2 regions of the Mesorhizobium sp. M0030 genome follow, and region 2 is predicted to be linked to the other one. Evidence: predicted binding sites of a transcription regulator. Region 2 holds the regulator's gene; the other holds the start of a gene.
What was found. The regulator LexA, encoded in region 2, represses DNA repair genes until DNA is damaged. The targets are predictions, from matches to a motif close to TGTTCNNNNTGTGTTCNG.
Positions count from the first base shown of each region.

Region 1: NKJ80_RS00100 (DUF3072 domain-containing protein) is a predicted target of LexA. The motif match lies at 2,497-2,514, and genes of this name have one in related genera.

Region 1 covers NZ_JAMYVE010000001.1:15,388-20,243, reverse strand. Annotated here, with positions in the region: partial or broken gene NKJ80_RS00120 (PilZ domain-containing protein) at 247-530, opposite strand; gene NKJ80_RS00115 (DUF982 domain-containing protein) at 716-958, opposite strand; gene NKJ80_RS00110 (hypothetical protein) at 958-1,188, opposite strand; gene NKJ80_RS00105 (NADP-dependent oxidoreductase) at 1,394-2,311, opposite strand; gene NKJ80_RS00100 (DUF3072 domain-containing protein) at 2,549-2,758, shown strand; gene NKJ80_RS00095 (nuclear transport factor 2 family protein) at 2,827-3,012, opposite strand; gene NKJ80_RS00090 (GNAT family N-acetyltransferase) at 3,127-3,279, shown strand; gene NKJ80_RS00085 (hypothetical protein) at 3,765-3,998, shown strand; gene NKJ80_RS00080 (hypothetical protein) at 4,660-4,856, shown strand, end outside.
Region 2 covers NZ_JAMYVE010000003.1:17,156-22,011, reverse strand. Annotated here, with positions in the region: gene kynU (kynureninase) at 1-1,037, opposite strand, end outside; gene NKJ80_RS07540 (GntR family transcriptional regulator) at 1,205-1,969, shown strand; gene lexA (transcriptional repressor LexA) at 2,175-2,957, shown strand; gene NKJ80_RS07530 (ComEC/Rec2 family competence protein) at 2,951-4,856, opposite strand, start outside.

The DNA of each region.
Region 1 (4,856 bases), on a different contig from region 2:
CCTAGCAACGGAGTCACTTCTCAAAGATACGGCCTCAGGAAGAAACCCGACGAAACCTGAACGTGTGGGCGCTCCGGCTGAATATCTGGACGAGGAATATTCCCGCGATCTCGTCAGCCTTCTCACCGTGTCGACCTGAAGCGAAGGTTCGCCGGGGGGTAACCTCTAAAGTATGACTGCCATGGAACACGTGTGGAGCGCCGGAGAATGTCCAAATTCCCGAGTCTGTGCATCCCGGGCATAGGCTTAGCCATAGTGGAGACGCGGCTTTGGCACGCTCCTATAAATTGAACCCCGATTAGGTCGTTCCTGCGCCACCGCAGAACTGCTTGGTAGGCAACGCCGTCGGTCGGCACGTAAAGCACGAACCGCTCGGGGACACGCGATTCCACCGGGACTTTGAGTTCAGCTCCGCCACTGTTTTGGTTCCGAATGGTGCAACTGATCTCGGAGTTTGTGATTCCGCTGATGATTGAGGCGCCTTTCAGCACCCGCTGCCTCCGTTCGCGGCGATGCTCTTCATCAACCATGTGACCTCCATCGGTCACCCGCGGCCCTATATGGTACGCGCACCGGCGAATAACTGTCCATCTAGGTCGTCGCTCGTTAGTGTCTCACTTTAAAGTTTGACGACGGAGACGGACAGCATAAATGCCCGTTGCGCCGGTGAATTCGCAACGCGAACAGACCCGAATGGGCTCGTCGTATAGCGTTGTTAATCCGGCAGCAGCATCTCCTCTTCATCGGCCGCGGCTTCGAACAGCAGCCGGAAGTCATTACCCGGCATTTTGCCATCCATCGCAGATAGGCAAGCCTCGGCCGCCAGCCTCCACTTGGGGCCACGATTGGACCACTTTAGGAGCTCCTCGGCGGCGGCATCAACCCGGTTGACGCCAAGGCGAAGTCCCGGGCGCTCGGTCTTCACATAAACTGGAGGGTTGAACCAACGGTGGGGCATCACGCCTCTCGAACGTCAAAGGCGATGAACAGTCCCCAAGCTGAGGCTGCACGAACGATCATTTCGACTAACTGGCAGTCAGTTTCGAGAAGATCGCCGCCGCGCTCACGGACCGCTACAATGGTCGCTTTGACGGAAATAATGTCGCCGGGTTGAGAGCCCAACAGGACCTCGCGGACCAGCTCCTTGGCCGTTTGCTGCGTAGGCCGAACAGGTGCTTGAATGTCCATCCCATCCTCCCAGAGAGATAGAACCTCAATCAGCTATTCTGTGGGTCACTTTCCGAAAAAGGCAAGAGTCGGAAACGTACAAAGTAGGTTCCCGCAAACACCGCCCTACGATGGCTAAATCCCGCGACAGGCGCTGATTTGCACCTCACCGTGTCAGCTGCCGACGCGACCATAAGGAGCGAGGGCCCGCCTCTCTCCCAAGTTCTCACGGACGAACGCGGACAACGGTCTTGCCCGCGCGTCGGTCCGTTGAGTTGAAGGTGCCGATGGCATCATCCAAGCTCGAAACCTTGCCGATGTTCGTCCGCAGTCGTCCATCGCGGATCCGCTGCACTATCTCAGAAAGCTGGGCTCGATCAGCCTCGACGACGAAGTCAACCGCCAAGCCGTCTGCAGGTCGAATATCCGTTGGTCCGACGACTGTGACAAGGATACCTCCGGCCCGGACGAGCGTTGCGGATCGCTTCTGGACATCGCCGCCGATGACATCGAACACCAGATTGACGCCGCCGACATCTTCAAGGGTGTCTTTTGCGAGGTCGAGGAATTCATTTGCACCGAAGTCGAGCGCTTTCTGGCGGTCGGCGGCCCGCCCGGTGCCGATCACATAGGCTCCGGCCTCCCTGGCAAGCTGCGCCACCATCGAACCGACGGCACCGGCAGCGCCATGCGCGAGAACGCTCTGCCCGGCCTTGATGCGGCCATGCTGGAACAGCCCCTGCCATGCGGTTAGGCCGGAGATCGGCAGGCTAGCGCCCACCGTAAAGTCGACATCGCCGGGCAGCGGCGCGAGGTTACGGGCCTCCATGGCAACATACTCGGCGAGGGTGCCGTCGCGATGCCAGTCCGCGAGGCCGAACACCCGCTGACCTATAGAAAGCCCCGTAGTGCCGTAGCCGAGCGCAGTGACCACACCAGCCAGTTCGTGGCCGAGGATCGAAGAGGTCCGGTCACGGAAGGCTCGGTCGGCCCACGTCGAGGGCCACTCCAGTTCGGTGTTGACGAATCCTGCCGCATGAACCTGTACGACCACGTCGTTAATTGCCGCCCGAGGCTCGGGCAGCTCCACCAACTTCATCCCGGCCGTTCCTGCAGTCAGGTCCGTCGCTACGATTGCTTTCATGGGGCGTCTCCTCACCGTTGGGGTAAATTGCGGGCGCGGAGGGTCTTCGATGTCTCGAGTTGGCGTTGAGTTCATCGTTGGCGACCGCGAGCGGAAGCTAAGCAATCTCGTCGGATTCTTCCAGCACGGGTAAACTTGCGTTCGTGAACACCCCTGCCATCGCAATCTCAGACACTTCAGGCATGTGGAACAAAAGCAGATCAAATGCGTTGTGCCGTTCCCAACATGGAGAGCGTCATGCAAACTACACCCCGAGCCAAAGGCGAAGCTATCAGCAAGGATCCTGACGAATGGACGACGGGAGACGAGCCAATGACTCCGTCGCAAGCTTCCTACTTGAAAACATTATGTGAGCAGGCGGGCGACGACAGAAGCTACGCCGAAGATCTAAGCAAAGCCGAGGCCTCGAAGCGAATCGACGCGCTAAGGACTGAGCTCAAGCTCTAAAGGCGCTGGGAGACCTACGACAGGTTGGTCAGTTTTGCGGTATTTGGCCTCTGATCTGGACGGTCGTATTAGTGAAGGTGGTAGAGTTTGCTAAGGATCTTCAATTCTCCTGCGATCTTGAGCAGAGAAAGATAGTCGGTGAACCTTGTGGTTCCAAATTCGTCCTCGACCTTCGCAGTGGCTGCATCGCCCGTAATGTCGAGCGATGCGACTGCCCAGTTGGGGCTGGTGTTCGGCGGCAAGGCCGCACTCATCACCTCGCCGACATAGGCATCGACACTCAGCCATGGAGCTCGAAGAGATCGCGGCTATCTACCCGCTCTATCAGCAAACCGGGTATGGGCGGAAAGTGGGCGTAGGCCGACCATGTGGTTGTCGACGCCGAGATGCGCAGTGCTGGTATCGGCGCCAAACTGATGGGGCGGATCGAGAAGGAAGCAGCGCGTTTCGGCTGCGACATCACCCGCATCTCGATACGAGCGCACACACAAATTCTACAGCCTAAACGGTTAGGCCGATGATGCGCTCGTTCTGGTCAGCCACTGAGTGCGTGGGCGAGGCAGAGTTCCCACAATATGCTGCGCACAAAGTAGCGACAGAGCGGGCCTAGAAGCGACATAGCGCCGGGTGTGAACGCGAACGCAGCCGGCGCCCGAATGCGTTCAGCGAGCGCCGTCGCGTCCACCTTGCCTTTCTTTGACGGCCCTGTGTTCAGCTTCCCACGGCAACGCGTGGAAGTCGGGCTGGTGCCCCGCTTCACGGTAGCCAGCCTGAGTGAGTAACTTGCTTTGTCCCGCTCCACAACGCAAACAAACGGCGGATTCCCCAAGCACCTATAAACGCCTACAGCTTTTTCCATGCGACAGGTGTGCTGCGGGTGCTCGAAGATGTCGTCCTTCATTGCGATGACAGAACAGGGAGCGAGGACAACTCTTTTTTTGATTGCAGAGAGAGTCTGAGCGGGCTTACTAGTGAGGGGTTTGCCATCGCTTTGAGGGAGGCTGCGATGGTTGCAACGCCCATAGATATCGCTCAAGCGGCCACTACGGCCACCTTGCTGATGCGCCTTCGTCAACGTCATCGCGATGACGTGGCGCGAGGCTGGGAAGATGCCGACCCTTCTACTGTTGCCGTCTCCCGTACGCCTGAGTGTCAATGGCGCGATTTAGCCAAGGCCCTGGTGCACGATTGGTTCGAGCTGATCGAAACTGGCTTGGTGGATTGGATCGTCAGCAAGTAGCCGCTGCCCGCCAGCGGCCCAGCAGCCGTCTGCGGGACTTTGCAGCGGGCGCGCTGGGCCTGACCGGTGGGGCGGTGTGGTATCCGCCGGCTGGCGAACATATGCGCCTCCTCCCAACGCCAGCGAAACATCCAAACGAACGAGGCGATCTAACAGCGATCTCACCGTCCAGCCAACACATAGGCCTACAGCAAAGGCTTATAATCGCTGAGAGAACGAAAATGGCCGACGCCATGGTTGGGGAACCCGGGTGGGTAGGCGCCGGCCACAAGCGGAACAGGCCCGCCGCGCCACACACATGGCTGATTTGTCATCACGTGGTTATGGTGTGATCGCGTAGGGCTAGACCAGCGGAACCTAGTAAACGCCGCTTATTAAGCGATCCTCGACGCGATCGTTCATCGCCACGACGACCTGGGAAACTTGACGGTTGCAGCCCTCTGCCATGTCGAGCTCAAGTCATGAACATCGGCCCTCCGATCATGAGCAGGCATGCGCCCATCCTACCATATCGCGCTGCCGGTATCGCAAGGCGCCGGCAGCAAGGGGGAGGCGACCAGAGCCGATGTGAAGGGACTAGGCAGCTAATATTCGCTTGCGCTAATTTAAATGTGCCGTAACGTCAGGCTCAGCCTTTTTGGGGAGGCACAACGTGGGGAGTATGATGAGAGTAGCTGTGTTTTGCGCGGCGATCGTGATCGCTGTGACTGGTGTCGCTGTTGCCAAGGAGAAGAAGGTGGTGGTGAGTGACGCCACGGACCTTTGCTCTACGAAGCACTCGGCCAAGAAGCAGGTGCTCGAGCTGGACTGCAGGCCGACCGGAACCGCCAAATTGCCGGCCGGTGGAACGCCGGAAAA
Region 2 (4,856 bases):
AACGACACCTGGCTGCCGCGCTGGCTGCCGTCGCGAGGACTTTCCAGTTCAAGCCCGTAGGCGCCGCATCTGGCTTCGACGAGCTGGATAAACAGGTCGGTCAGCGCGATGCTTTTTCTGCGCACCGCCGCCATATCGATGTCGTTCCAGATATCGAGCGCGCCCTTGAGCGCCCGCATCGACAGCACCGGCTGCGTTCCGCACAGGAAGCGGCGAATGCCGCTGCCGACGGCAAAGCCCTGCTCGAAGGCAAAGGGCCGCGCATGGCCCCACCAGCCGCTGAGCGGCTGGTGGGCATCGTCATGGTGGCGCTCGGCCGCGTAGATGAAGGCTGGCGAGCCCGGGCCGCCATTGAGGTATTTGTAGGTGCAGCCGACGGCGAAATCGGCATTGGCACGGTCGAGTTCGACCGGCAAGGCGCCGGCGGTGTGGCAGAGATCCCAGATGATCAGCGCGCCGGCGTCATGTGCCTTGCGCGTCAGCGCCGCCATGTCGCGCAACTGGCCGGATTTGTAGTTGACGTGGTTGACCAGGATGACGGCAACGCTGTCGTCGATCAGGTCCTCGATTGCGGCCGCGTCGACGCCCTCCAGCCGCAGCCGCGTTCCCGGCCGGGTCGAGGCGACGCCTTCGGCCATGTAGAGGTCGGTCGGGAAACTGTCGCCCTCGGCAACGATGACCGACCGATTCGGCCGCATGCCGAGCGCGGCGTGCAGCAACTTGTAGATGTTGATCGAGGTTGTGTCGCAGACCACCGTCTGCCCGTCAGCCGCGCCGATCAGTCGTCCGAGCTGATCTCCCAGTTCCACCGGCATGTTGAACCAGCCAGCGGTGTTCCAGGCGCGAATGAGGTCGTGCGCCCATTCCTGCGTGGCGGCCTGCTGCAATTCGCTGAAGACGGCTGGTGACGCGGCACCCAGCGAATTGCCGTCGAGATAAATTACGCCTTGCGGCAAGACAAAGCGTTCGCGCATGGAGCGCAGCGGATCGGCGGCATCCATTGCTTCGATTGTAGCGAGATCGGGTGTCGTGCTCATGATCCGGCGCCCCTCCATGGACAAACGCGCGCGGCGGAGCCTGCCGCCCAAACATGCCGGCGATCTTGAGTGGTCGCCCTTGAACTGTCAAACATTATATATAATTCACCCATTGAAAGGCTTTGATATATAATGATCCGCCGAGCGTTTATGACTGATGGATCACGATGCTGGATGACGAGCAGACCTCGAAGACGGAAGTGGCCTATCGCCTGCTCAGGCGCGATATTCTTGCGACCCGGCTGGCGCCTGCCGCGCCGTTGAAGCTGAGCACGTTGCGCAACACCTACGGCATCGGCTGGACGCCGTTGCGCGAAGCGCTGTCGCGGCTGGAGGCGGAACGGCTTGTGACCGCCATCAGCAACCGCGGGTTTGCGGTCGCTCCCGTCTCTCGGGCGGAGCTCGAGGATCTGGCGCGTGCGCGGCTGGTGGTCGAACTGCCCCTGCTGGTGGAATCGATCGAGAAAGGCGACCGTGAGTGGGAAGACGCGGTCGTTGCCGCCCACTATCGTCTCTCACGGTGCGGGTCTGTTCTCGACGATCCATCGGATGATGCGGTCGACGCGTGGTACGAAAAACACGATGCCTTCCATGCGGCGCTGCTCAGTGCCGCGACATCCAGCTGGCTGCTGCGCTTCAATGCAACGATTTCCGACCAATTGCATCGCCATCACCGCTTTCTGGGTCTGGCCCCCACGCTGCGCGCCGCCGCCGGCCGCACGGATGGGCACCGGAAGGCCGTGGCGGCCCTGCGCGACGCCGTGGCGATCGAACACCATACCGCCCTGATGGAAGCGGCCCTCGATCGCGACGTCGAACGTGCGAAAACTCTGATGACCGCTCACATCGGCTCCACGCTGCAGGTCTATGCCCAGAGCGAACCCGGCGCGGATGCTGCGCAGCCCAGTCCGAAAGGGAAGCGGCGATCGTAACCGACGACGCAGGGCACTTTGTCTTCGTTTCACCCCGTTGCTGGCAACTGGGCGCAGGCGGCGCTCGCAGCGCCGAACGTTACGCTGAACAAAACGTCAACACATTCATTAAACTTTAAAAGGTTGCGGAACACAACTGGAACAGATAGTGTTTGTTCTGGGTTTGTTTTTTCCGATTCTGGTTTCAGAACCCTTGGGGGCCGCGATGCTGACGCGCAAACAACATGAGCTTCTGATGTTCATCCATGAACGCCTGAAGGAGAGCGGAATCCCGCCGTCCTTCGACGAGATGAAGGAAGCGCTCGACCTCGCCTCCAAGTCCGGCATCCACCGACTGATCACAGCGCTTGAGGAGCGCGGTTTCATTCGCCGGCTGCCGAACCGGGCGCGCGCGCTGGAAGTGCTGCGGCTACCCGACTCGATCGCACCAGGCCTCAATGCGGCGAGGAAGTTTTCGCCGAGCGTCATTCAGGGCAGTCTTGGTCAAACCGGCCAAGGGCAAGGCGGCCAGGGACAAGGCGCGATGGGCCAAGGCGGTCTCGGCCGCCAGATCAAGCCGGGCTCGCCGTCGCGTTCGATGTCGGCCGGCAATGACGATGCCGTTTCCGCGATTTCAATCCCGGTTATGGGACGCATCGCCGCCGGCGTGCCGATCGACGCCATCCAGCATCAGACCCATTCGATCTCGGTGCCGCCCGACATGATCATGGGCGGCGAACACTACGCGCTCGAGGTTAAGGGCGATTCGATGATCGAGGCCGGCATTTTCGATGGCGACACGGTCATCATCCGCAATGCCGACACAGCCAGCCCCGGCGAGATCGTGGTGGCGTTGGTCGACGATGAGGAAGCGACCCTGAAACGCTTCCGCCGCAAGGGCGCCTCGATCGCCCTGGAAGCCGCCAACCCGGCCTACGAGACCCGCATTTTTGGACCGGACAGGGTGAAGGTGCAGGGCAAGCTTGTCGGATTGATCCGGCGCTACTGAGCCGGCTTGGGTTTGTACTTTTCACGCTGGTTGTAAGGCGGCAGGCCGCGCGCTTCGCGGGAGAAGCGGCGTTGCTCGTGCCAGGGGCGATACGGCTTGTCGACGGCGAAGCGGATGGTTGGCGCTGCCGCTGCCGATTGCGGATCGAAGAAGACGGCGGCGCTGCCGTCGCGGGCCAGCTGTTTCTTAGTCACGACCAGCACCAGCGGGTCGCGGCACGGATTGTAGGCGGTGGCGTCATCGATGACGATCAGGCTCGCGAAGGCACAGGCCGGCCGCGCCGTCTTGCGGTCTTTCGCAAGCGCTACAATGGCTCCGGAAGGGTGCCGGGCGATACAGAGATCGCCGGTGCAATAGAAGGGCGAGCCGGGCGGCAGATCGAGCGGATCGAGATCGAACCGCGTATCTGTTGCCTCGAAAATCTCAGGTGGGATAATGGTTTCGGCCCGCAGCGCCCGTTTCCAATTGTCCGTGGTGAATTCGTTGGAGCGTTCGCGGTTGAGGGCGAGTTCGCCGCCACCGATCGGCATGGCCACCAGATGCGCATCCTCGGATATGAGCACGTCGGGCGTAAGCACCTGCGGCACCGTCAACAGGCCGGCCAGCGCGAAAGGCACGGCCGCCAACCTGAGCCAGGTGGTGGCCATGGTGGCGATGACGAGGGCGACCGCCACCAACAGCACCGAGCGGATGGAGATCAGCCCGACGGCGTCGACCGGCGAGCGCTCGGAAATCCAGGCCGATATAGCGATCATCGCCATCAGACCCTTGCCCATCACATAGAGGAACGGCCCGTCGGCGCCGAACGGCATCGCCAGTGCGCTGAGCACGGCAAAGGGCATGACGATCAACGAAACAATCGGCATCACGGCCAGATTGGCGATCAGGCTGAGCGGCGACACACGCTGAAAATGCCAGATGGCGAACAGCAAGGTTGCACTGCCGGCGATGATCGAGGTCATGGCGAGGCCGCCCATGGCCAGCGCGAACTTTCGCGACAGGAAGCCGACGAAGGAGCGCTTTGCCGGCGGCGTTCTCACCTTGTCGGCGCGGTAATCGGCCCAGCCGGCATAGGCGCCGACAAGGGCGGCGGTGGCGGCAAACGACATCTGGAAGCTGGGACCGACCACCTCGTGCGGCGACACCAGGATGACGGCGATGGCGGAGATCGCCAGATTGCGCATGGTGAGTGCGGCGCGATCAAACAGCACGGCGACAAGCATGACCGCCAGCATGATGAAGCTGCGCTCGGCGGCAACCACGACGCCTGAAATAACGAGATAGGCGGCGATCGAGACAAGCGCTGCCGCGGCCGCATATTTCTTCACCGGCCGGCGCGAAGAGAAATCGGGAAACAGCGCAAAGGCGCCACGCAGCAACGCCATGATGGTGCCGGCAACCAGCGCCATGTGCAGGCCGGAGATGGAGATGATGTGGTAGATGCCGGTGCGCCGCATCGCTTCGTTGACCTCGTTCGGGATGCCAGCGCGCACCCCGACAATCAACGCCGCGGCAATCTCGCCTTCGGCGCCGCCGATCTTGCCCCTGATATGGTCGGCAATGTTTTCGCGCGCGTTCTCGATTGCCGAGGAGAGCCGCGCGGTCAGCGGCGGCGGTCCCTGCGTAGCAATGGTTTTCGGATTGCCGAGAAAGAAGCCGCTGCCGCCGATACCGGTGAAATAGCTGTCGAAGGAGAAATCGTAGCTCTCCGGCCGCACCGGACCGGTCGGCGGCAACAGCCTGGCATAGCCGGCGATCAGACAGCCGGCGGTCATATCGGCGGGAACGGTCCGCGCCGAGAGCCTGACCCGCTCCGGGGCGTAGCGCAACTCGGGGTAAGCGGTCGAAACCACGTCGAGCGTCAGCCTGATGCGGCCGCTTTCCATCTGTTCGAGACTG